3 regions of the Streptomyces sp. NPDC006335 genome follow, and region 1 is predicted to be linked to each of the others. Evidence: riboswitches for the same ligand, from Rfam matches in the RefSeq annotation. Region 1 holds a riboswitch; each other region holds the start of a gene.

The links. Region 1 has a riboswitch for cyclic di-AMP ahead of ABZ098_RS29980 (M23 family metallopeptidase). Riboswitches for the same ligand answer to the same signal wherever they lie in the genome.
Region 2: linked by a shared signal. The riboswitch ahead of ABZ098_RS39135 (M23 family metallopeptidase) and the one ahead of ABZ098_RS29980 (M23 family metallopeptidase) in region 1 are both predicted to bind cyclic di-AMP.
Region 3: linked by a shared signal. The riboswitch ahead of ABZ098_RS06590 (transglycosylase SLT domain-containing protein) and the one ahead of ABZ098_RS29980 (M23 family metallopeptidase) in region 1 are both predicted to bind cyclic di-AMP.

What each region holds. Positions count from the first base shown of each region.
Region 1 is NZ_JBEXQX010000012.1:226,881-234,177, forward strand. Features, by position in the region: gene ABZ098_RS29970 (pitrilysin family protein) at 1-685, shown strand, start outside; gene ABZ098_RS29975 (pitrilysin family protein) at 682-2,070, shown strand; cyclic di-AMP (ydaO/yuaA leader) riboswitch at 2,280-2,442, shown strand; gene ABZ098_RS29980 (M23 family metallopeptidase) at 2,456-3,211, shown strand; gene ABZ098_RS29985 (GntR family transcriptional regulator) at 3,411-4,106, shown strand; gene ABZ098_RS29990 (HPr family phosphocarrier protein) at 4,233-4,514, opposite strand; gene ABZ098_RS29995 (GNAT family N-acetyltransferase) at 4,712-7,297, shown strand, end outside.
Region 2 is NZ_JBEXQX010000022.1:107,813-115,109, reverse strand. Features, by position in the region: gene ABZ098_RS39145 (PrsW family intramembrane metalloprotease) at 1-1,165, shown strand, start outside; gene ABZ098_RS39140 (aldo/keto reductase) at 1,221-2,165, opposite strand; gene ABZ098_RS39135 (M23 family metallopeptidase) at 2,327-3,352, opposite strand; cyclic di-AMP (ydaO/yuaA leader) riboswitch at 3,364-3,522, opposite strand; tRNA gene ABZ098_RS39130 (tRNA-Met) at 3,842-3,915, opposite strand; gene ribA (GTP cyclohydrolase II) at 4,023-4,664, opposite strand; gene ABZ098_RS39120 (MarR family transcriptional regulator) at 4,786-5,295, opposite strand; gene ABZ098_RS39115 (dihydrofolate reductase family protein) at 5,410-6,537, shown strand; gene ABZ098_RS39110 (hypothetical protein) at 6,770-7,297, shown strand, end outside.
Region 3 is NZ_JBEXQX010000002.1:154,867-162,163, forward strand. Features, by position in the region: gene ABZ098_RS06570 (sugar ABC transporter permease) at 1-323, shown strand, start outside; gene ABZ098_RS06575 (carbohydrate ABC transporter permease) at 320-1,189, shown strand; gene ABZ098_RS06580 (LacI family DNA-binding transcriptional regulator) at 1,231-2,259, shown strand; gene ABZ098_RS06585 (HAD family hydrolase) at 2,992-3,804, shown strand; gene ABZ098_RS06590 (transglycosylase SLT domain-containing protein) at 3,808-4,290, opposite strand; cyclic di-AMP (ydaO/yuaA leader) riboswitch at 4,296-4,496, opposite strand; gene ABZ098_RS06595 (CocE/NonD family hydrolase) at 4,738-6,756, opposite strand; gene ABZ098_RS06600 (polyprenyl synthetase family protein) at 7,056-7,297, shown strand, end outside.

The sequences.
Region 1 (7,297 bases):
CGGCTCCCTGCCCGAGATCATCGGCGAGCAGTTGCGCGAGGTCGTCGAGGAGGAGGTCCCCGCGCGCGCGTTGATGGCCGCCTACCGGCTGCCGCACGACGGCACGCGCGAGGCGGACGCGGCCGACCTCGCCCTCACCGTCCTCGGCGGCGGCGAGTCCTCCCGCCTGTACAACCGGCTCGTACGGCGTGACCGTACGGCCGTCGCGGCCGGCTTCGGCCTGCTGCGCCTGGCCGGTGCGCCCTCCCTGGGCTGGCTCGACGTGAAGACCTCCGGTGACGTCGAGGTGCCGGTCATCGAGGCCGCCATCGACGAGGAGCTCGCGCGGTTCGCCGCGGAGGGCCCCACGGCCGAGGAGATGGAGCGCGCCCAGGCCCAGTTGGAGCGCGAGTGGCTGGACCGGCTCGGCACCGTCGCGGGCCGCGCCGACGAACTGTGCCGCTACGCCGTCCTGTTCGGCGACCCGCAGCTCGCCCTGACCGCCGTGCAGCGCGTCCTGGAGGTGAGCGCCGAGGAGGTCCAGGCGGTCGCCAAGGCCAGGCTGCGCCCCGACAACCGCGCGGTGCTCGTCTACGAGCCCACCGCCCCGGCCGAGATCGCCGACAGCGCCGAGGACGCCGCCGAGGACCCGCAGGCCGCGGCGACCGTAGAAGCCAGCGACGACAACGAGGAGGCGGCCAAGTGAGCGAGCTCGCCGCGATGGAGTTCCACCCGCAGCCGCAGGCGGGCGAGCCCAAGGTCTGGGCCTTCCCCGCCCCCGAGCGAGGGACGCTCGACAACGGCCTGACCCTGCTGCGCTGTCACCGCCCCGGCCAGCAGGTCGTCGCCGTCGAGGTGCTCCTGGACGCGCCCCTGGACGCCGAACCGGCCGGCCTGGACGGCGTCGCCACGATCATGGCGCGCGCCTTCTCCGAGGGCACCGACAAGCACTCCGCCGAGGAGTTCGCCGCCGAGCTGGAGCGCTGCGGAGCCACCCTCGACGCGCACGCCGACCACCCGGGCGTCCGTCTCAGCCTCGAAGTGCCCGCCTCCCGCCTCGCCAAGGCGCTCGGTCTGCTGGCCGACGCGCTCAGGGCGCCCGCGTTCGCGGACAGCGAGGTCGAGCGCCTGGTCCGCAACCGCCTCGACGAGATCCCGCACGAGCTGGCCAACCCGTCCCGCCGCGCCGCCAAGGAGCTCTCCAAGGAGCTGTTCCCGGCGGACTCGCGCATGTCGCGCCCGCGCCAGGGCACCGAGGAGACGGTCGAGAACATCGACTCCGCGGCCGTACGCACCTTCTACGAGAAGCACGTGCGCCCCGCCACCGCGACCGCCGTGGTCGTCGGCGACCTCACCGACATCGACCTGGACGCGCTGCTCGCCGACACCCTCGGCTCCTGGACCGGCTCCACGGCGCAGCCCCGCCCCGTGCCGCCGGTGGCCGCCGACGACACCGGCCGGGTCGTCATCGTGGACCGTCCCGGCGCCGTCCAGACGCAGCTCCTGATCGGCCGCATCGGCGCCGACCGGCACGCACGCGTGTGGCCCGCGCAGGTGCTCGGCACGTACTGCCTCGGCGGCACCCTCACCTCCCGCCTGGACCGCGTCCTGCGCGAGGAGAAGGGCTACACCTACGGCGTACGGTCGTTCGGCCAGGTCCTCAGGTCCGCGCCGGACGGCTCGGGCGCCGCGATGCTCGCCATCAGCGGCTCGGTGGACACCCCCAACACCGGTCCCGCGCTGGACGACCTGTGGAAGGTGCTGCGCACGCTCGCCGAGGGCGGTCTCACCGACGCGGAGCGCGATGTCGCCGTGCAGAACCTCGTCGGTGTGGCGCCGCTCAAGTACGAGACCGCCGCGGCCGTCGCGAGCACGCTGGCCGACCAGGTCGAGCAGCACCTGCCCGACGACTACCAGGCGACCCTGTACCGGCAGCTCGCCGCGACCGGCACCGTGGAGGCCACCGCGGCCGTCGTGAACGCCTTCCCGGTGGACCGGCTGGTGACGATCCTGGTCGGCGACGCCGCCGCCATCAAGGAGCCCGTCGAGGCCCTCGGCATCGGCGAAGTCAAGGTCGTGACGGCCGAGTAGAGGAAGCGTGACCGAGGGGCCCTGGTGACGGAAGCGTCGCCAGGACCCCTACGACACCCAGGACTCTTAGATGTCCGAATTGGGCAGGAGGTTGCCTGTCTGCCCTGTGGGATGCGCTACAAAAACCCTGATCGGTTTGGGGATTGAAAGTTGCCCCGCTTAGCGTCCTCTGGGCTGTCCGTCAGGCACCGAGCCGCGCCCGCGGCACCGGACAGTCATCGCCGAGTCCCCGCATGGCGCGAGCCAGGGGAGCCGGGGACCCACCACACGTCCCTGGGGTGAATCGGACGCCCGCGCACCGCGAGGGGGTCCGTAGGAGACCTTCCTGCTCCGAACCCGTCAGCTAACCCGGTAGGCGAGAAGGAAGGAAAGGACCAGCCACCACATGGCGTTCACCTGCGCCACCGGGAAGCACCGTCGTCCCAGCCGCATGAAGCGCACCACCGCCCGCGCCGCGGGCGTCGCCGCCCTCGCCACCACCGGCGTCATCGGCACCATCGCCACCCCGGCCCTCGCCGCCGAGAACTCCGTCGAGCAGACCGGCCTCATGCCCGCCGTCTCCGTCGGCACGGACTCCCTCGCGGCCCAGCTCGACGCCCAGGCCGAGGCCCAGGCGCAGGCCGCCGCGCAGAAGAAGGCGGCCGCCGAGGCCAAGCGCAAGGCCGAGGCGCGCGCCAAGGAGATACGCGAGGCCAAGGAGCGTGCCGCCCGCGAGGCCGAGCGCAAGCGCCTCAACGCCTTCGTCGCCCCGATCTCCGGCTCCTACATCTCCACCGGCTACAAGAGCGGCGGCTCCATCTGGTCCTCCGGCAGCCACACCGGTGTCGACTTCCACGCCGCCAGCGGCACCTCCGTCCACGCGGTGGGCCGCGGCACGGTCGTCGAGGCCGGCTGGGGCGGGTCGTACGGCAACAACATCGTGATCCGGATGGCCGACGGCACGTACACCCAGTACGGCCACCTGTCGTCCATCGGCGTCTCGGTCGGCCAGTCCGTCACCCCCGGCCAGCAGATCGGGCTGTCCGGCGCGACCGGCAACGTCACCGGACCGCACCTGCACTTCGAGGCGCGGACCACCCCCGAGTACGGCTCGGACATCGACCCCGTCGCCTACCTGCGCTCGCACGGCGTCAGCGTCTGACACCCCTGCGCGAGACCTCCGCGCGATCTCCGCGAGACCCCGGCTCCCCGAGCCGGGGTTTCGTCGTTTCCAAGGCCCCGTTGTCCAAAAAATATCCCTGGATTCCGGTCCGCCGTCGGAAATTCCCGCTGATTGCAATAGAGTCACTGAACACACGTCAATCGGCGACGTTTCACGGGGATTAAGACGGAGGTCGGACATGCGTATTCCGGCGCACTCGGTATGCACGGCGATCCGGGACGACATCGTCGCCGGTGTCCACGAGCGCGGGAGCCGGCTCACCGAGGAACTGCTCGCCCGCCGCTACGGCGTCTCCCGCGTCCCCGTCCGCGAGGCGCTGCGCACGCTGGAGGCCGAGGGCTTCGTGGTGACGCGGCGGCACGCGGGCGCGTGCGTGGCCGAACCGACCGAGCAGGAGGGCGCCGACCTCCTGGAGATGCGCATGCTGCTCGAACCGCTCGGCGCCTCCCGGGCCGCCCAGCGGCGCACCGAGGCCCATCTGAAGGTGCTGCGCGGCCTGGTCAGGCTGGGCCAGGAGCGGGCCAGGCGGGGCAACAGCGACGATCTGCGCTCGCTGGGAGGCTGGTTCCACGAGACGCTCGCACAGGCCTCCGGCAGCCCCGCGCTGACCTCGATGCTGACCCAGCTGCGGCACAAGATCGCCTGGATGTACGTCGTGGACGCGCCCGCCGACCCCGTGGAGTCCTGGGCGGAGCACGGCGCGATCGTGGACGCGGTGGCGCGCGGGGACGGCGAACGCGCGCGGGCGATCACGGCGCTGCACACCGAGCGCTCGGGCGCGGCGCACCGGCTGCGGTTCACCTCCGGAGGGGACCGCGCGGACCGTGTGAGGACCTCGCAACATCCTGTAAACGTGACGGGCTCGCGGCATTAACACGGGCACCGTATACAAAGAGAGAGTAATTCGCGGGGCGCTATTTACGCTGCCCTTGAATGGGAAAAGCGAAGGGCCCGCCCGATAATTCGGACGAGCCCCTCGGTGCTTTTCAGGACGCCGTGCTCAGACGGTTTCGGGGAGCTCCTCGAGTCCCTCGGCGACCAGCTTCGCGAGCCGGTCGAGGGCCGCGTCCGCGCCCTCGGCGTCGGAGGCGAGGACGATCTCCTCGCCGCCCTGGGCGCCCAGGCCGAGCACGGCCAGCATGGAGGCCGCGTTGACGGGGTTGCCGTCGGCCTTGGCGATCGTCACGGGGATGCCTGCGGCCGTGGCGGCCCGGACGAAGATGGAAGCGGGGCGGGCGTGGAGGCCCTCGGCCCAGCCGACGTTGACGCGGCGCTCAGCCATGTGATGCTGCCCTTCGGTGTTCAGGGTTGTCTAGACCAGTTTCCCACACGTGAAGCGTCTCCGGAGAGGGCCTGGAGCCCTCCCGGGGTGAGACGTCGGACCGCGGCCTCGGCCCGACTTGCGTCCTTGTGCGTTCTCGCGCGTTCTCCACAGACTGCCTCGCGCCGTTGTCGTACGCGAGCCGTACTCTGGGGCCCATGCAGAGCGCGTCGGACCGGCACGAGTACCCCGCCCACTGGGAGGCCGACGTAGTGCTGCGCGACGGCGGCACCGCGCGCATCAGGCCCATCACCGTCGACGACGCCGATCGCCTGGTCAGCTTCTACGAGCAGGTCTCGGACGAGTCGAAGTACTACCGCTTCTTCGCGCCCTACCCACGCCTGTCCGCCAAGGACGTCCACCGCTTCACGCACCACGACTTTGTGGACCGGGTGGGACTCGCCGCCACCATCGGCGGCGAGTTCATCGCCACCGTACGCTACGACCGCATCGGTGCCGACGGGATGCCCGCCTCCGCCCCCGCCGACGAGGCCGAGGTCGCCTTCCTCGTGCAGGACGCCCACCAGGGGCGCGGTGTGGCCTCCGCCCTCCTCGAACACATCGGGGCCGTCGCCCGCGAGCGCGGCATCCGGCGCTTCGCCGCCGAGGTGCTGCCCGCCAACGTCAAGATGATCAAGGTGTTCACCGACGCCGGCTACACCCAGAAGCGCAGCTTCGAGGACGGCGTCGTACGCCTGGAGTTCGACCTGGAGCCCACCGACCGCTCGCTCGCCGTGCAGTACGCGCGCGAGCAGCGCGCCGAGTCGCGGTCCGTGCAGCGGCTGCTCACCCCCGGCTCCGTCGCCGTCGTGGGCGTCGGACGCACCCCCGGCGGTGTCGGCCGCGGCGTACTCGGCAACATCCGGGACTACGGCTTCAACGGCCGCCTGTACGCCGTGAACAAGGCGTTCCCCGAGGAGCGGAAGGAACTCGACGGCATCCCCGCGCACCGCTCGGTGCGGGACATCGACGGCCCCGTCGACCTCGCGGTCGTCGCCGTGCCGGCCGAGCAGGTCCCCGAGGTCGTCGCCGAGTGCGGGGCCCACGGCGTACAGGGGCTCGTCGTGCTGTCCGCCGGGTACGCCGAGAGCGGCCCCGAAGGACGCGAGCGCCAACGCGAACTCGTACGGCACGCACGCGCGTACGGCATGCGCATCATCGGCCCGAACGCCTTCGGCATCATCAACACCAACCCGGACGTCCGGCTCAACGCCTCACTGGCCCCCGAGACCCCCCGCCCCGGCCGGATCGGCCTGTTCGCCCAGTCCGGCGCCATCGGCATCGCCCTGCTCTCCCGGCTGCACCGGCGCGGCGGCGGCGTCACCGGCGTGACCGGCGTCTCCACCTTCGTCTCCTCCGGCAACCGCGCCGACGTCTCCGGCAACGACGTCCTCCAGTACTGGTACGACGACCCGGACACCGACGTCGTCCTCATGTACCTGGAGTCCATCGGCAACCCCCGCAAGTTCACCCGCCTCGCCCGGCGTACGGCGGCGGCCAAGCCCCTGGTCGTCGTGCAGGGCTCGGGCACCGCCCCGCAGGGCCACGCCGTCCGCGCCACGCGCCTGCCGCACGCCACGGTGTCGGCGCTGCTCCGGCAGGCCGGCGTGATCCGCGTCGACACCATCACCGAACTCGTCGACACCGGCCTCCTGCTGGCCCGCCAGCCGCTGCCCACCGGACCCAGGGTGGCGATCCTCGGCAACTCCGAGTCGCTCGGCCTGCTCACCTACGACGCCTGCGTGGCCGAGGGACTCAAGCCGTCGACCCCGCTGGACCTGACGACGGCCGCCGCACCGGAGGACTTCCACGCGGCCCTCGCGCGCGCGTTGGCCGACGACTCCTACGACGCGGTGATCGTGACGGCCATCCCCGCGGTCGGCGAGGGATCAGCCGGCGACGCCGCCCTCGCCGAGGCGCTCAGGTCCGCGGCGGAACAGGTCCCCGGCAAGCCGGTCCTGGTGGTCCATGTCGAGCTGGGCGGCCTCGCGGAGGCCCTGTCGGCGGCGGCCAGCACCGCGCCCCAGGCCACCGCCGGCCCGCCGAAGATCCGTGCCGACCACCCGTTCCGCGCACTCGACCGGCTGCGCGCCACACCGGCCCCGGCGGAACCATCCGCCCCCGGCACCGGCGACCGCCTGATCCCCGCCTACCCGGCCGCCGAGCGCGCGGTGCGGGCGCTGGCCGATGTCGTGCAGTACGCCCAGTGGCGCCGGGAGGCCGCCGAGCCAGGCAAGGTGCCCGAGTACGAGAACATCGACGAGAAGGGCGCCGCCGCCCTGATCGACGGCCTGCTCACGCGCGGGCAGGGCCTCACCCTGGGCACCGAGGAGACCTGCGAGCTGCTCGCCACGTACGGCATCCAGGTCCACCGCGCCCTGCCCGCCGCCACCGCCGACGCCGCGGTCCAGGCAGCCTCCACCCTCGGCTACCCGGTCGCCCTCAAGGCCACCGCCCCGCACCTGCGCCACCGCGCCGACCTCGGCGGCGTACGCCTCGACCTCGCGGACGAGGAGCAGTTGCGGCGGGCGTACGCCGAGCTGACCGAGCTGTTCGGCACCCCCGACGAGCTGCGGCCCGTGGTGCAGGGGATGGCACCGCGCGGGGTGGACACGGTGATCCGGGCCGTCATCGACCCCGCAGCGGGCGCCGTGCTGTCCTTCGGGCTGGCCGGAGCCGCCTCGCAGTTGCTCGACGACACCGCGCACCGGCTGATCCCGGTCACCGACCGGGAGGCGACGAGC
Region 2 (7,297 bases), on a different contig from region 1:
CGCCGTCCTGCCGGTACCACTGCTCATAGCCGCGTTCCGCTGGCTCGACCGGGTCGAACCGGGCCCCTGGCGCAATCTGCTGTTCGCCTTCGCCTGGGGCGCCTGCGCGGCCGCACTGATAGCGATCATCGCCAACAGCTTCGCGACGAAGTGGATAGCGACGGCGACCGCGGACCCGTCCGGCGCGGACACCCTCGGCGCGACGGTGATAGCGCCGATCGTCGAGGAGTCGGCCAAGGCCGCCGCCGTCCTGCTCGTCTTCCTGTTCCGCAGACGGGAGTTCACCGGGATCGTCGACGGCGTGGTGATAGCGGGGGTCACCGCCACCGGCTTCGCCTTCACCGAGAACATCCTCTACCTCGGCACCGCCTTCGGCACCGACCAGCTCAACGGCGACGGCGGCATCGCCTCCGTCACCGCCGCGACCTTCTTCGTGCGCGTGGTGATGTCACCGTTCGCGCACCCCCTGTTCACCGTCCTCACCGGCATCGGCTTCGGCATCTCCGCCCTGTCGGCGGAACGCCAGCACGTACGGCGGGTTCTCGTCCCGCTGTCCGGGCTGCTGCTCGCGATGGGCATGCACGCGATGTGGAACGGCTCGTCGACGTTCGGGGAGTACGGGTTCTTCGCGGTGTACGCGACGTTCATGGTGCCGGCCTTCGCCCTGCTGACCTGGCTGGTCATCTGGACGCGCCAGCGGGAGCTGAGGACCGTGCGCGAGGAGCTGCCCGCCTACGCCCTCGCCGGGTGGCTGACGCCGACCGAGCCGTACGTGCTGGGCTCGATGCGGGCACGGCGGGTGGCCCGGGAGTACGCGCGACGGCAGTTCGGCGGGCGGTCCGCGGCGCGGGCGGTCTCGCAGTACGAGGCGTACGCGACGTCCTTGGCGTTCCTGCGACGCCGGGGGCGGCTCGGGCGGGCGAACGCGGACTTCGTCGTACGGGAGCGGGAGTTGCTGCACGAGCTGTGGCGGCGGCGGGACGTCGCGCGCCCCGCGCTGGACCACGCGGCCCGCACGACGGCACCGCCGGTACCGGTGGCCGCGCCGCCCTGGCCGGTGCACGGGGCGTACGGCTACCCGGCGCACCCGCCGCACGCGGCCCAGCCGACGTATCCGGCCCACCCGACGGTGCCGTACCCCGCCTACAACCCGTACCGGACGTAGACGGCCCGCGCACGGCTCGGCACCGCCGGTCGGCCCAGGACCACGTGCCGGAGGGTCAGGCCGAGGCCTCCGTCAGGCGTCCCAGCTCCTCGTCCGTCAGGGTCAGCTCCGCCACCCTCAGCAGCGCCGGCAACTGCTCCACCGTGCGGGCGGAGGCGATCGGGGCCGCGACCGTCGGCTGGGCGGCGAGCCAGGCGAGGGCGACCGTGGCGACCGGGACGGTGTGGGACTCGGCGATGTCGTCGAGCGCCGCGAGCACCTTCCGGCCGCGCTCGGTCTCCAGGTGCTTGCCGGCGCCCGACTGGCGCGGGCTCTCCACCGTCGTACCGACGCGGTACTTGCCGGTGAGGAACCCGGAGGCGAGGGCGTAGTACGGGACGGCGGCAAGGCCCTGCCGGGAGGCGACGGCCTGGAGTTCGCCCTCGTACGTGTCGCGCGAGACCAGGTTGTAGTGGGGCTGGAGGGCGGCATAGCGCGCGAGCCCCTCGCGGTCGGAGAAGTCGAGGGACTCCGCGAGGCGCGCGGCGGAGATGTTGGAGGCGCCGATCGCCCGCACCTTGCCCGCCCTCACCAGCTCGTCCAGCGCGCCGATGATCTCCTCGACCGGCACCTCGGGCTTGTCGAAGTGGGTGTAGTAGAGGTCGATGTGGTCGGTGCCCAGGCGCCGCAGCGAAGCGTCCGCCGCCGCCTTGATGTTCGCGGCGGTCAGGCCGGGGAAGTCGGGGTGCTGGCTGACCTTCGTGGCGATGACGACGTCGTCGCGGTTGCCGCGTGCCGCCACCCACTTGCCGATGATGGTCTCGGACTCGCCCCCGGAGTTCCCGTCGACCCACGCCGAGTACGAGTCGGCCGTGTCGATGAAGTTGCCGCCGGCCGCGGTGTACGCGTCGAGGACGGCGAAGGAGGTGGCCTCGTCGGCGGTCCAGCCGAAGACGTTGCCGCCGAGGGAGAGCGGGAAGACCTCGAGACCGGAGGAGCCGAGCTTGCGAAGAGAAGTCATGCCGTACGTCAACGCCCGTGCCGGACGCCGGTCTTCCGACCCGGCCGCAAAGTCCTCGTAAACAAGCGGAATCAGTGGCTCCGACGCACCGGCAGCCCTGACGTCGGGGGGACGTCGTCAGGGCTGCCGGAGTTCGCGTAAGACCTCGGAAGCGGAAGACCTCAGGGGGTGAGACCCTTGCCGCGCAGCCACGCCGCCGGGTCGATCCCGTCGGCCGAGCCGTTCGGGTGGACCTCCAGGTGCAGGTGCGCGCCGGTCACGTTGCCGGTGGCGCCCACGCGGCCGATGACGTCACCGGTGCCGACCTTCTGGCCGACGCTGACGCTGATCGAGGACTGGTGGCAGAACCACAGCTCGGTGCCGTCGTCGAGGGTGAGGATCGTGCGGTAGCCGTAGGAACCGGCCCAGCCGGCCTCGGTGATGGTGCCGCTGTGGACCGCCTTGATGAGCGTGCCCGTGGGAGCGGCGAAGTCGAGGCCCGTGTGGTAGCCGGAGGACCACAGGGAGCCGGCCTGACCGAAGGTCGAGGTGATGGTGTACGACGAGGTCGGCAGCGTGTACTGCTTGGCGAGCTCGGCCAGGCGCTCGGCCTCGGCCTTCTTCGCCGCCTCCTCCTCCGCCTTCTTCTTCGCGGCGGCGGCCTTCTCCTGGGCTTCCTTCTCCGCCTTGGCGGCGGCCGCGTCGGCCTCCTTCTGGGCGGCGTCCGCGACGGCCTGGGCGGCCTTGGTGTCGAGCTGGTCCTGCTGGAGCTCGGCCTGGGCCAGGATGCGCGAGCGCAGTGCCTCACCGGCGTCCGAGGTGCCCTCGGCGGTGGCGGCGCTGGTGGCGCCGACGCTGCTGAAGGCGCTCGTGTCGTCCGCGGCGGTGTCGGAGTCGTCCGAGATGAGCGAGCCCACGTTCGGCAGGTCGGGCATCGAGATGGAGACCGGCGGCTTGCCGGTGTTGGCGCTGGCCATCCCGCCCGCGCTGACCGCGGCTATGACGCCGACGCCCAGGACGGTGGAGCTACGGGCGAAGCCCCCGCCACGCTGCTTGGCGACGCGATGCCGGCCTCGTACGGGAGCGAGGGAGTCCGCGGTCGGGTTCCACTCGCCGAGCGGAGCCTCGTCGTCGGCACGGTAGCCGCCGTACACGAGGGTGTCGCTCGGAACGTACGGCGCCTCGGGGGCAGGCGGGTTGGACGCCACGTGGGCGCGCTCCTTTCCTTCCTTCTCGCCTACCGGGTTAGCTGACGGGTTCGGAGCAGGAAGGTCTCCTACGCGCGTATACCCGCCGTGTTGCCACGGCGGACTGACGAGCGATTCACCCCAAGGTGGTGGTTCCCCGGTTCCCTTGCGGAATTCGGCGCGTGAGCACGGAGCCGTCTCTTGTGACGGCTGGGACGACCGCGCTGCGTTATCGAACGTTAATAGACCCGGGGGCCCGATTCCAAGCTGTTCCGCTTGATCATTAACGAAATCCCGCTGGACTTACGGCCCATGAACGGCGAAAAACGGGCGAGTTGACCTTGCCTCAGATGACAGGCAGGTGTTGACGGCGTGTCAGTCGTTGTGCGGAGGGCGCTCACCCGATCACAGCACGTCACATCACGCCACGAAGCGCGCCGACGGCGTGCCGCTGCCGCGAAAACACTCAGGGCCGGATCCAGTAACTGGAATCCGGCCCTGAGCCTTGAGTAGCGGGGACAGGATTTGAACCTGCGACCTCTGGGTTATGAGCCCAGCGAGCTACCGAGCTGCTCCACCCCGCGTCGTTGTGTGACCAGCATACGTCATCCGCGGGGCGGTTCGCGCCAGGGGTGTTTCAGAGGCACCGCGCGGCGGCACCGAGCGGGGTCGGCCACCGCCCAGGTGACGTTCAGCCGACGCCGAGTTCGGTCAATTCGCCCAGCGGCAGCGTGTGCTGGGTCTGGAGGACCTTGGCGCGCAGGTAGCGGACGTTGTGCGCGGTGGTGAAGACACCGGTGGGGACCCGGTCGCGGACGTCGATGCCGAGGTCGCGCAACTGGCCCGCCTTGTCGGGGTTGTTGGAGAGCAGGTCGAGCCGGTCGATCCCGAGGGCCTGGAGCATCTGCGCGGCCGCCGTGTAGTCGCGGGCATCCTCGGGCAGGCCCAGCGCGGTGTTCGCCGCGTAGGTGTCGAGGCCCTGGTCCTGGAGGGCGTACGCGTCGAGCTTGTTGTAGAGGCCGATGCCGCGGCCCTCCTGGCGGAGGTAGAGCAGGACGCCACCGCGCTCGGCTATGCGCTCGACCGCCTCGCGCAGCTGCGGGCCGCAGTCGCAGCGGGCGGAGCCGAAGACGTCGCCGGTGAGGCACTCGGAGTGCAGCCGCACCAGCGGGGCGGTACCGGGGGCGGGGTCGCCGAGGACGACGGCGAGGTGCTCGCGCCCGTCGGTCAGGCCGTGGAAGGTGACGAGCTCGGCGTCTACGCGGTAGCCGTCCCCGAAGCGCAGCGGGACGCGGACGCGGGAGCGCTGGGTGGCGGCGGGCAGGTCGGGCATGCGGATACTCCGGTCCGTAGGCATACCTGCTTCAGATTTGAAGCAGTTCTACTGATCGAGACCCTACCCTATGCTTTAAATTTGAAGCAACGACTTTATGGCGCTCGTCACACGCGCGTGCTCAGGAACAGGACGGGGACGACCGCCGACGCCACGGGACCTCCTCCGAGGGGCCGCCCTCCCCCTGGAGCCCCGCGGTGACACTGGAGAAGATCTCCTCCAACTGCCCCACCTGCTCCGGGGTGAGCCGGTCGAAGAGCGCGGCACGGACCGTCTCCACATGCCCCGGCGCAGCCCGCTCCAGCACCGCCATACCCTCGTCCGTGAGGACCGCGATGCTGCCCCGCTTGTCCCACTGGCAGCTCTCGCGCCGCACCAGCCCGTCCTTCTCCAGCCGGGCGACGGCGTACGTCAGCCGGGGCCGGGTGATCTTCAGCCCCTCGGCGAGATCGGTCATCCGCAGCCGGCGCTCCGGGGTCTCGGAGAGGTTGGCCAGGATGGAGTAGTACAGGTGCGGCATGCCGGCCTCCTGCTGGAGCTGCCGGTCGATGGTGTCCTCCAGGAGGAGCGAGGCGGCGATGTACGCACGCCAGGCTCGCTGCTCGTCGGGGCTGAGCCAGCGGGTCGTCATGGTCCCAGTGTAGGTTTGCTTCAAACTTGAACCAAGCCCCGCCGCTCCGAAGTGCTCTGAAGCACCTGAAGTGCTCTGAAGCTCCCGCACCCGTTTCCGAGAGGAACCCCGCCGATGCCCCACCCCTACGTCCTCCTCTCCGCCGCGGTCTCCCTCGACGGCTACCTCGACGACACCGGCCCCGACCGCCTCCTCCTGTCCAGCCCGGCCGACTTCGACCGCGTCGACGAGGTCCGCGCCTCCGTGGACGCGATCCTCGTCGGCGCCGGCACCATCCGCGCCGACAACCCCCGCCTGCTGGTGAACTCCGAGACGCGCCGCGCGGCCCGCACCGCCGCCGGGAAACCGCCGTACCCCCTCAAGGTCACGGTCAGCGGCTCGGGCGAGCTGGACCCGGCCGCGAACTTCTGGCACACCGGCGGCGACAAGCTGGTCTGCACGACGGACCAGGGCGCGGAGCGGGCCCGCGCGCTGGGCCTGGCGGCCGACGTGGTCTCCCTGGGCCCGGAACTCGACTGGCGCCGCCTGCTGGAGCACCTGCGTGAGGAGCGCGGGGTGGAGCGGCTGATGGTGGAGGGCGGCGGCCGGATCCACACCCAGCTCCTCCAGCAGGGCCTGGCGGACGAGGTGCAGCTCGTCCTGGCCCCCGTCTTCGTCGGCAGCCCGCAGGCCCCCCGCCTCTTCGGCCCGGGCGCGTACCAGCCCGGCCGGCTGCGCCTGGTGGAGACCCGCCGTATCGAGGACGTGGTCCTGATGCGCTACGAGCCCACCGCCCCCGGCGCGGGCCTGGTCCCCGTCGCCGCGGACCACCACTGGCTCGCGCTGGCCTGTGAGTTGGCGACGCGATGCCCGCCCTCGCGGACGGCGTTCAGCGTGGGCGCGGTGGTGGTGGCGGCCGACGGCACGGAGCTGGCGCGCGGACACTCCAGGGAGGGCGACGACCCGGTCGTCCACGCGGAGGAGTCGGCGCTGGCGAAGATCGCCCCCGACGACCCGCGGCTGCCGTCCGCGACGGTCTACACGAGCCTGGAACCCTGCACCCACCGCGCCTCCCGCCCGGCCCCCTGCGCCCGGCTGATCCTGGACGCGGGGGTACGCCGGGTGGTGACGGCCTGGCGGGAGCCGGACACCTTCGTGGCGGCGGCGGACGGGACGGGACTACTCACCGGCAAGGGCGTGGACGTGGTGGTGCTGGACGAGTACGCGGAGCGGGCGAAGGCCCCGAACCGTCATCTGGCGTGACCAGGGCCCTGACGTGCCGGCCCGGGAGACGAAGCGGCGCCCGACCCGACCGAAGCCGAACCGGGCGCCAGCAGTCTCCCGTCGGCATGAAAATGAGGGCCACCCTGCAGGACCGGTCGTGCGGGCGTCCCAGGCACGCCGAGCCAGGCCGGTGCCCACGGATCCGAAACACGTTATGCCTCAACTGGCGGCACCTCTATTCTGGTCTGTTGCCCACCTGGAGATAGACACCATGACCGCCCTGACAGACCCGCTCACCGAAGAGCAACGGCTCCTCCTCGACATCGTGTGGGCGACGTTCGTCGAACACGAGCGCTTCCCGAACTTTTTCCACGTCGCTTACCGCATGCGAAAGCACGGCCACGACGCCGCGAAGGTCCTCTATAGCTTCCCTGTGATTGGCCACGACCAGGTCTCAAACGGCTACCGGGCCGTCGGGTGGTGGGGGCACGGCTTCACCCCGCAGTCCGACGGGCCGGTGTACCTGACCATGGCGGGGCTCTACCACCTGCAGCATGACCAGATGGCCCGCGATCTTGCCCGTGGCCTGCTGGCGTATATGCAGCAGATGACCCGGGAGCAGGACAGGATCCTCGACAGCCCCTTCGACCTGCCCGATATCGACGTGAACCTCGGCGACGTCCTGAAGGAGATTGACGGCACCAGTCCCCTGCTGGAGCGCATGGCTCAAATCGCCGACCGCGAGTGGCCAGGCATGCGCTTCAACAAGACATCCCTCACTGGCCGACTCGGCGCGCTG
Region 3 (7,297 bases), on a different contig from region 1:
CGGCCAGGCTCGACGGCGCGACCGACCTGAAGATCGCCCTGAGGATCAAGATCCCGATCGTGCTGCCCTCCCTGGTGCTCACCTTCTTCTTCTCGGTGATCGCCACCCTCCAGGTCTTCACCGAGCCCATGGCCCTCAAGCCGCTCACCAACGGCCTGCCCAGCTCGTGGAGCCCCCTGATGGCCATCTACGACAAGGCCTTCCTCCAGTCCGACATCTACGGCGCCTCCGCCACCGCGGTCGTCCTGGCCCTGGCCACGTATCTCCTCTCCTTCACCCTGCTGCGCGTCTCCGACCGCTACACCCGGGAGGACCGGGCATGACCCCCCTCACCCTCAGCGCCGACACCACCGCGAAGGCGCGCCGCACCGCCTGGGTGCCCACGATCGTGCTGGTCCTCGGCGCCCTGTACTGCCTGATCCCCATCGCCTGGGTGGTCGTCGCGGCGACCAAGGACCGCTCGGAGCTCTTCTCCACCTTCACCTTCGCCCCCGGCACCGGCTTCCTCCAGAACCTGAGCGACCTGACCGCCTACCGGGACGGCATCTTCTGGAGGTGGATGGCCAACTCGGCCTTCTACGCCGGTCTCGGCGCCCTGCTCTCCGCCGCGGTCTCCGCCGCCGGCGGCTACGCGCTCGGCCGGTTCGCCTTCCGCGGCCGTGAGGCCGTCTTCAAGATGATCCTGGCCGGCGTCCTGGTGCCGTCCATCGTGCTCGCCGTACCGCAGTACCTGCTGCTGGCGAAGCTGGGCATGGCCGACTCGTACTGGTCGATGCTGCTGCCGTCGATCCTCTCGCCGTACGGCGTCTACCTGGTCCGCATCTACGCGGCCGCGTCGGTACCCGCCGAGCTCATGGAGGCGGCCCGCATGGACGGCGCGAGCGAGTGGCGGATCTTCTCGCGGATCGCCGTACCGATGATGATGCCGGGCCTGATCACGGTGTTCCTCTTCCAGTTCGTCGGCATCTGGAACAACTTCCTGCTGCCCTTCGTCATGCTCGCCGACGACGAGAAGTTCCCGATCACCCTCGGCCTGTACACCCTGCTCGCCCAGGGCGCCTCGCAGCCCGCGCTCTACACCCTGGTCATCACCGGGTGCCTGCTCGCGATCCTTCCCCTGATCGGGCTCTTCCTGGTGATCCAGCGGTTCTGGTCGCTGGACCTGATGAGCGGCTCGGTCAAGGCCTGAGGCCCCGGGCTCCCCTTCACGAACGTCTCCGAACGAGGAACATGACCACCAGCGCGAACGGACGCCGCAAGCCACCGACCATCCACGACGTGGCCAGGGAGGCGGGCGTCTCGCGGGGCACCGTCTCCCGCTTCCTGAACGGCGGCCACTACGTCTCGCCCGCCGCGCGGCGGTCCGTGGAGGCCGCCATCAAGAAGACCGGGTACGTGGTCAACCGGCATGCCCGCAGCCTCAGTACGGGCCGGTCGGACTCGGTGGCGTTCCTGCTGACCGAGCCGCAGGAGAAGTTCTTCGAGGACCCCAACTTCAACATCCTGCTGCGGGGCTGCACCGAGCGGCTCGCCCAGCACGACATCCCGCTGCTGCTGATGCTGGCCGAGAGCGACGACGACCGGCGCCGGCTGACCCGGTACATCACTTCGGGTCACGTCGACGGGGTGCTGCTGCTGTCCAACCACAGCGGTGACCCGGTGGCGGCCGAACTGCACGACGCCGGGATCCCGTTGGTGGTCTGCGGCAAGCCGATCGGGCGGGGCACCAAGGTGAGTTACGTGGCCGCCGCCGACCGGGAGGGTGCGCAGGACATGGTCCGCCATCTCCTCGCGGGCGGCCGCCGGCGCGTCGGCATGGTCACCGGGCCGCTGGACATGCCGGGTGGCCCCGACCGGCTGGCCGGGTACCGGGACGTGCTCGCCGAGGCGGGCCTGCCCTACGACCCGGCGCTCGTCGTCGAGGGCGACTTCCGGCGCAGCGGCGGCGAACGGGCGGCCCGCCGCCTGCTGGCCCAGGCCCCGGACATGGACGCGGTGTTCGTCGCCTCGGACCTGATGGCCCTGGGGGTCGTGGGCGTCCTCCAGCAGGCCGGGCGCTCGGTCCCGGACGACATCGCCGTCGGCGGCTTCGACGACTCCCCGGCGGCCACCGCGATCACCCCCGCCCTCACCACCATGCGCCAGCCCTTCGACCGCATCAGCGCAGAGATGGTCCGCATGCTCCTCGCCCAGATCGCGGGCGAGGACACGGCAGGCGTGATCCTCCCCACCGAACTGGTGGTCCGGGACTCGGCGTAGCGCTCCGTGGGCCGCGCCGGAAGACGGTCAGGGACTCCACGGGCAGCCCCGGAAGACGGCCGCGCCACGGCACCGTTCGCGGACCGCTCGCCCGCCGCGGGGATCGGGGCCAGTGGGTCGACGGCCCGAGTGAATTTCCACCAACTGGTGGTCCGGGACTCGGCGTAGCGCTCCGCGGGCCGCGCCGGAAGACGGTCAGGGACTCCGCGGGCAGCCCCGGAAGACGGCCGCGCCACGGCACCGTTCGCGGACCGCTCGCCCGCCGGGGGGATCAGGGCCAGTGGGGTCGACGGCCCGAGTGAGCTTCCACCGAACCGGGGGTCCGCGACTCGGCGTGACCGCTCCGCGGGACGCGCCGAGAGGTCGCCCGGGCCGGACCGTGTCGGACGACGGATCGTGTCGGCGCCTTCGTGCAAGGCGCCGCCCGCCGCGCCGGCGCCGATCGGGCACGTGCAGCGGCCGCGCCACCGGGGTGGCGCTTCGGCGATGATCGCCTGCACACCGCTCATGAGGCCGCCCGCGCCGGCGCCCCGGACCGCGCGGAAGGCGAGCAACTGGCCCATGGTCGCGGCCCGTCCGGCGAGTACCGGGCCGGCCACGAAGACGATGACCCCGCCCCGCCCGCCGACGGCGCCCGCGCCCCGGAACCGGAACTGCCGTCAACGGATGTGAAAGCAGCAGCCGTCCGGTTCGCGTCGAGTCGCAGGGGCCAACCATCCGTATTCTCTGATCATGGCCGCCTCCCCCGCATATTCACTCGTCGCCACCGACCTGGACGGCACGCTGCTGCGCGCCGACGACACGCTCTCCGACCGGTCGTTGGCCGCGCTCGCGCGGGTGGCCGCCGGTGGGGCCCGGCATCTCGTGGTGACGGGACGGCCGGCGCCGAGAGTGCGGCCGCTGCTCGACGACCTCGGCAGCACGGGGCTCGCGGTGTGCGGACAGGGCGCGCAGGTGTACGACGCCGGCGCGGACCGTCTGCTCTGGTCGGTGACCCTGGACCGGGAGCTGGCCGAGACCGCGCTCGGCAAGATCGAGGCCGAGGTCGGGCAGGTGTACGCGGCCGTGGACCAGGACGGTGTCGACGGGCTCACGCTCATCGAGCCGGGCTATCTGATGCCCCATCCGACCCTGCCCGCCGTGCGGGTCGACCGACGCGACGACCTGTGGTGCGAGCCGATCAGCAAGGTGCTGCTGCGCCACCCCTACCTGTCCGACGACGAGTTGGCGGTCACGGCACGGTCGGTGGTGGGCTCACTGGCGACGGTCACCATGTCGGGGCCCGGGACCGTCGAACTCCAGCCATGCGGCGTCACCAAGGCGACCGGCCTCGCGCTGGCCGCCGAACACCTGGGCCTGGGGCCCGAGGTGACGATCGCGTTCGGGGACATGCCCAACGACATCCCCATGTTCGACTGGGCGGCCCGCGGGGTGGCGATGGCCAACGCCCACCCCGAACTCAAGGCCGTGGCCGACGAGGTGACCCTGTCGAACGAGGACGACGGCATCGCCGTCGTCCTCGAAGGACTTTTCGCGCGGGGGTAGTTCCTAGTACGCGCCGAACACGTTGTCGATGGACCCGTACCGCTGGGCCGCGTAGTTGCAGGCCGCGGTGATGTTCGCCACCGGGTCGTACGGGTCCCACGAGGTGTTGGCCACGTGGTACGCGTTGAAGGTCGGGTCGATCACCTGGAGCAGGCCCTTGGAGGGCGTGCCGGCGGCCGCGTTGGAGTCCCAGAGGTTGATGGCGTAGGGGTTGCCGGAGGACTCGCGGATGACGTTGCGGTAGATCCCGTCGTAGGAACCGGGGATCCCGTGCTCCGCCATGACGGCGAGGGAGGCCCGGATCCAGCCGTCGAGGGTGTTGGGGTAGCCCAGCGTGGTCGCGGTCTGAAGGGGCGGGGTGGCCGCGGACGCGCTGGTCGCGCCGAGGAGCGGGAGGGCGAGGACGGCGGCTCCGGTGCCGACGACGGCGAGCCTGCGGGCGAGACGGCTGGTGCGGGTGCGGCGGTGCTGAGCGGCAGCGGGCATGGCGAAGTTCCTCTCCGTCGCCTGCGAGGTGAGCTGTCGGGTTCGGGCGGGAGATGCCCGGCCACGCCCACGAAAGGCGTGACTTCACCCCAAGCCGTACCGGTATGTCCGAAGACGACCGTTCCGGCGACTTACCTGGTTCCCCCGCTCCTGCCGTGGTTCTCGGTGGGTGTACGGGCGGTGGCAGGATTCGGCGTCCGCCCGACAGGCCGGGAACGTATGCGAGAGCACATGTCCGGAACAAGTGGCGAATTCACATGGCGTGCCTATTGACCTTGGTAAGAGGCATTTGGGGTGCTTGATCCTTTGCGTTCGCCAAGCCTCAACTCGCGCGCGGGAAAAGGCGGATCGATGGATTCCGGAAAGCCGCCGATCCGTACGCCTGAGTGGGCCAAGTCACAGCCGAGCGCAAGAGGTGTAAAACGGTCAAGAAGGCTCAACTCATGTTCAACCGGCCGTTCGTGGGATCCGCTTCTCCCACGTCCGGTGGAAGACCACCTCGCCGCCGTCGGTGCACACGACCTCGTCGGAGGTGACGAAGTCCGTGCCGTCACAGGTGATCTCCGAACGGGTCCGGACGGTCGCGTCCCAGGCGAGCTCGGGGCGGTGCAGCCGGACCGACCAGTCCGAGCGGATGCGGGCGGACAGGGGGTCCTTCTCGTCGATCGTGTACGTCTCCAGCACGTCCTCGGCGCACTCCAGCCCGTCGGGGTACACGCGCGTGCCGCCGTACCGGGGGTCGACCTCCAGACGCCACTCGCCCTTGGCCACGTCACGGACGACCAGCCGCTCGGGGCGGGGTTCGTCCAGGGTGGCGGGGCTCCATCCATCAGCGGCCACGGCGCGGTCGACCCCGAGCGGCCCGGACTGCTCCGGCTCCTCGAAGGCGATGTCCGAGTCCGCCTCACGCGCGCGTACCGGCAGTTCGAGGAAGCTCCCCGCAGGCTCCAGGGTGAAGCCCGCCTGCGACCCGGGCTGCGGCCAGACCCACGGCCAGTACGCCGAGGAGACGGCGAGCCGGATGCGGTGGCCGGGCGGGAAGGCGTGCCCGGCGCCGTTCAGCTCGAAGGCCAGCTCCTGGGTGGCCCCCGGCTCCCAGGGCACCGCCCGGTCCGGCCCGTGACGGGCCGACAGATTCAGCACGCCCCGCGTGACGAGCGTCGACGACCCGTCCGGGGCGACATCGCAGAGGCGGGCGACCACCTGCCCGCGCGACACCTCCGAGGTCACCCGGAGCCGCACCCGCGGCCGCCCCAGCACCCAGGTCTCCTCACCCACCGCGAACTCGAAGCAGGCCGAACGGGCGTCCTCCTCCCGCTGGTCCGGCGGCAGGTCGGCGTCGTTGCCGGAAGGAACGAAACGGCCGGCGTCCACGCCCGTGTGCTGTGGGGAGCGGACCAGGACGGGGGCGCCCTGGAGGCCGTACGCCACCGTCGTCACGTGCGGGGAGGGCCAGGCCGGCTCGCCGACCCAGCGGCCGGGCAGGGTGTCGTGGACCGTGGCCGGGGGGTGGGAGTCGCTGACGTACGCCCTCAGGAGGGGTTCGCGCATGACGCCGGTGTCGACGCCCTTGAGGTGCTGGTCCCACCAGCGCAGGGTCTCCTGGAGGAAGCCGATCGCCGGGCCGGGCGGCAGGCCGCGGTCCGGGTACTGGTGGGACCAAGGGCCGACGATCCCCCGCACGCGGTCGGCCGGGAGGTTCTCGACCAGCCGCAGGACCGTGTCGCGGTACGGGTCGTGCCAGCCGCCCACCGCGAGGACGGCCGCGCCGATCGTGCCGTGGCCCTCGCGGACGCTGCCGTGCCGCCAGTAGTCGTCGCGCGTCTGGTGGTCGAGCCAGGTGTGGAGGAACGGGGCGACGGCTTCCAGCCGCGTCAGCCACATCTCCCGCCAGGCGTCGCCGAGATGGAGCGGATCGGGCGGGAGGCAGGCGGAGGCGAGCATCGTCGCGGCCCAGGCGTGCATGCCCACCGCGAGGACGGATCCTCCCGTGTAGTGCGCGTCGTTGTCGTAGCGGTCGTCGGTGGCGCAGACGGTGACGACCGCCTTGAGCGGTTCGGGTGCGAGGGCCGCGATCCGGAGGGAGTCGAAGCCGCCCCCGGCGATGCCGAACATGCCGACCCGGCCGTCGCACCAGGGCTGCGCGGCCAGCCAGTGGACGACCTCGACCCCGTCGGCGATCTCGGTCGCCGAGTGCGCGTCGCCCGGCACGCCCCCGCTGTTGCCGTGCCCGCGCACGTCGACGCGGACGGAGGCGTAGCCGTGGCCCGCGTACCAGGGGTGGCGCTGCCGGTCGCGGGGCGCGGTCCGGTCGCTGAGGCGGTCCGGCAGGTATTCGAGGATCGCGGGTACCGGTTCCTGGGTGAGGGGCCGCCACACGCGTGCGTACAGGAGCGTCCCGTCCGGAAGCGGGACACGGACGTCCTCGTGGGCCGTCTCGTAGGGGAAGGACGTAGCGATGCGCATCGGTGGGGTCCCGTCGGTCTCAGTGCACCTGGTGCGTGCTGCGGCGCGGCCGGGGCGCGGCGGCCGCGATCTCGGCTCCGGTTCGGGACACGGGCGGCTACTTCCCTACAAGTCGATAGATATCCATCCTTTTCAGGTGATCAAAAACATACCGGTCGTGATCCGATACCGCCTGGCATGGACGGGGCGGGCGCTAGCGGTGATCCAAAGGTGACCGGATACGCTGACTTGAGTGATGGCAGCGACCTATCGACATTTCGCGTAACCGCCAGTAGACACCAGCAGACAGGAGACCCCTCGTGACCGTCGTCGGGCCGTTCGGGCTGAGCGTGCGGGACCAGGCTCTGGAAGCCGATGTCCAGGCCGGATTGGCGGCTGTCGAGGAGGGACTGCTCGAGGCCACCAAGAGCGAGGTCCCCTTCATCACGGAAGCCGCCCAGCACCTGGTGCGGGCGGGCGGAAAGCGGTTCCGGCCGCTGCTCGTGATGCTCGCCGCCCAGTTCGGGGACCGCTACGCGCCGGGCGTCGTGCCGTCCGCCGT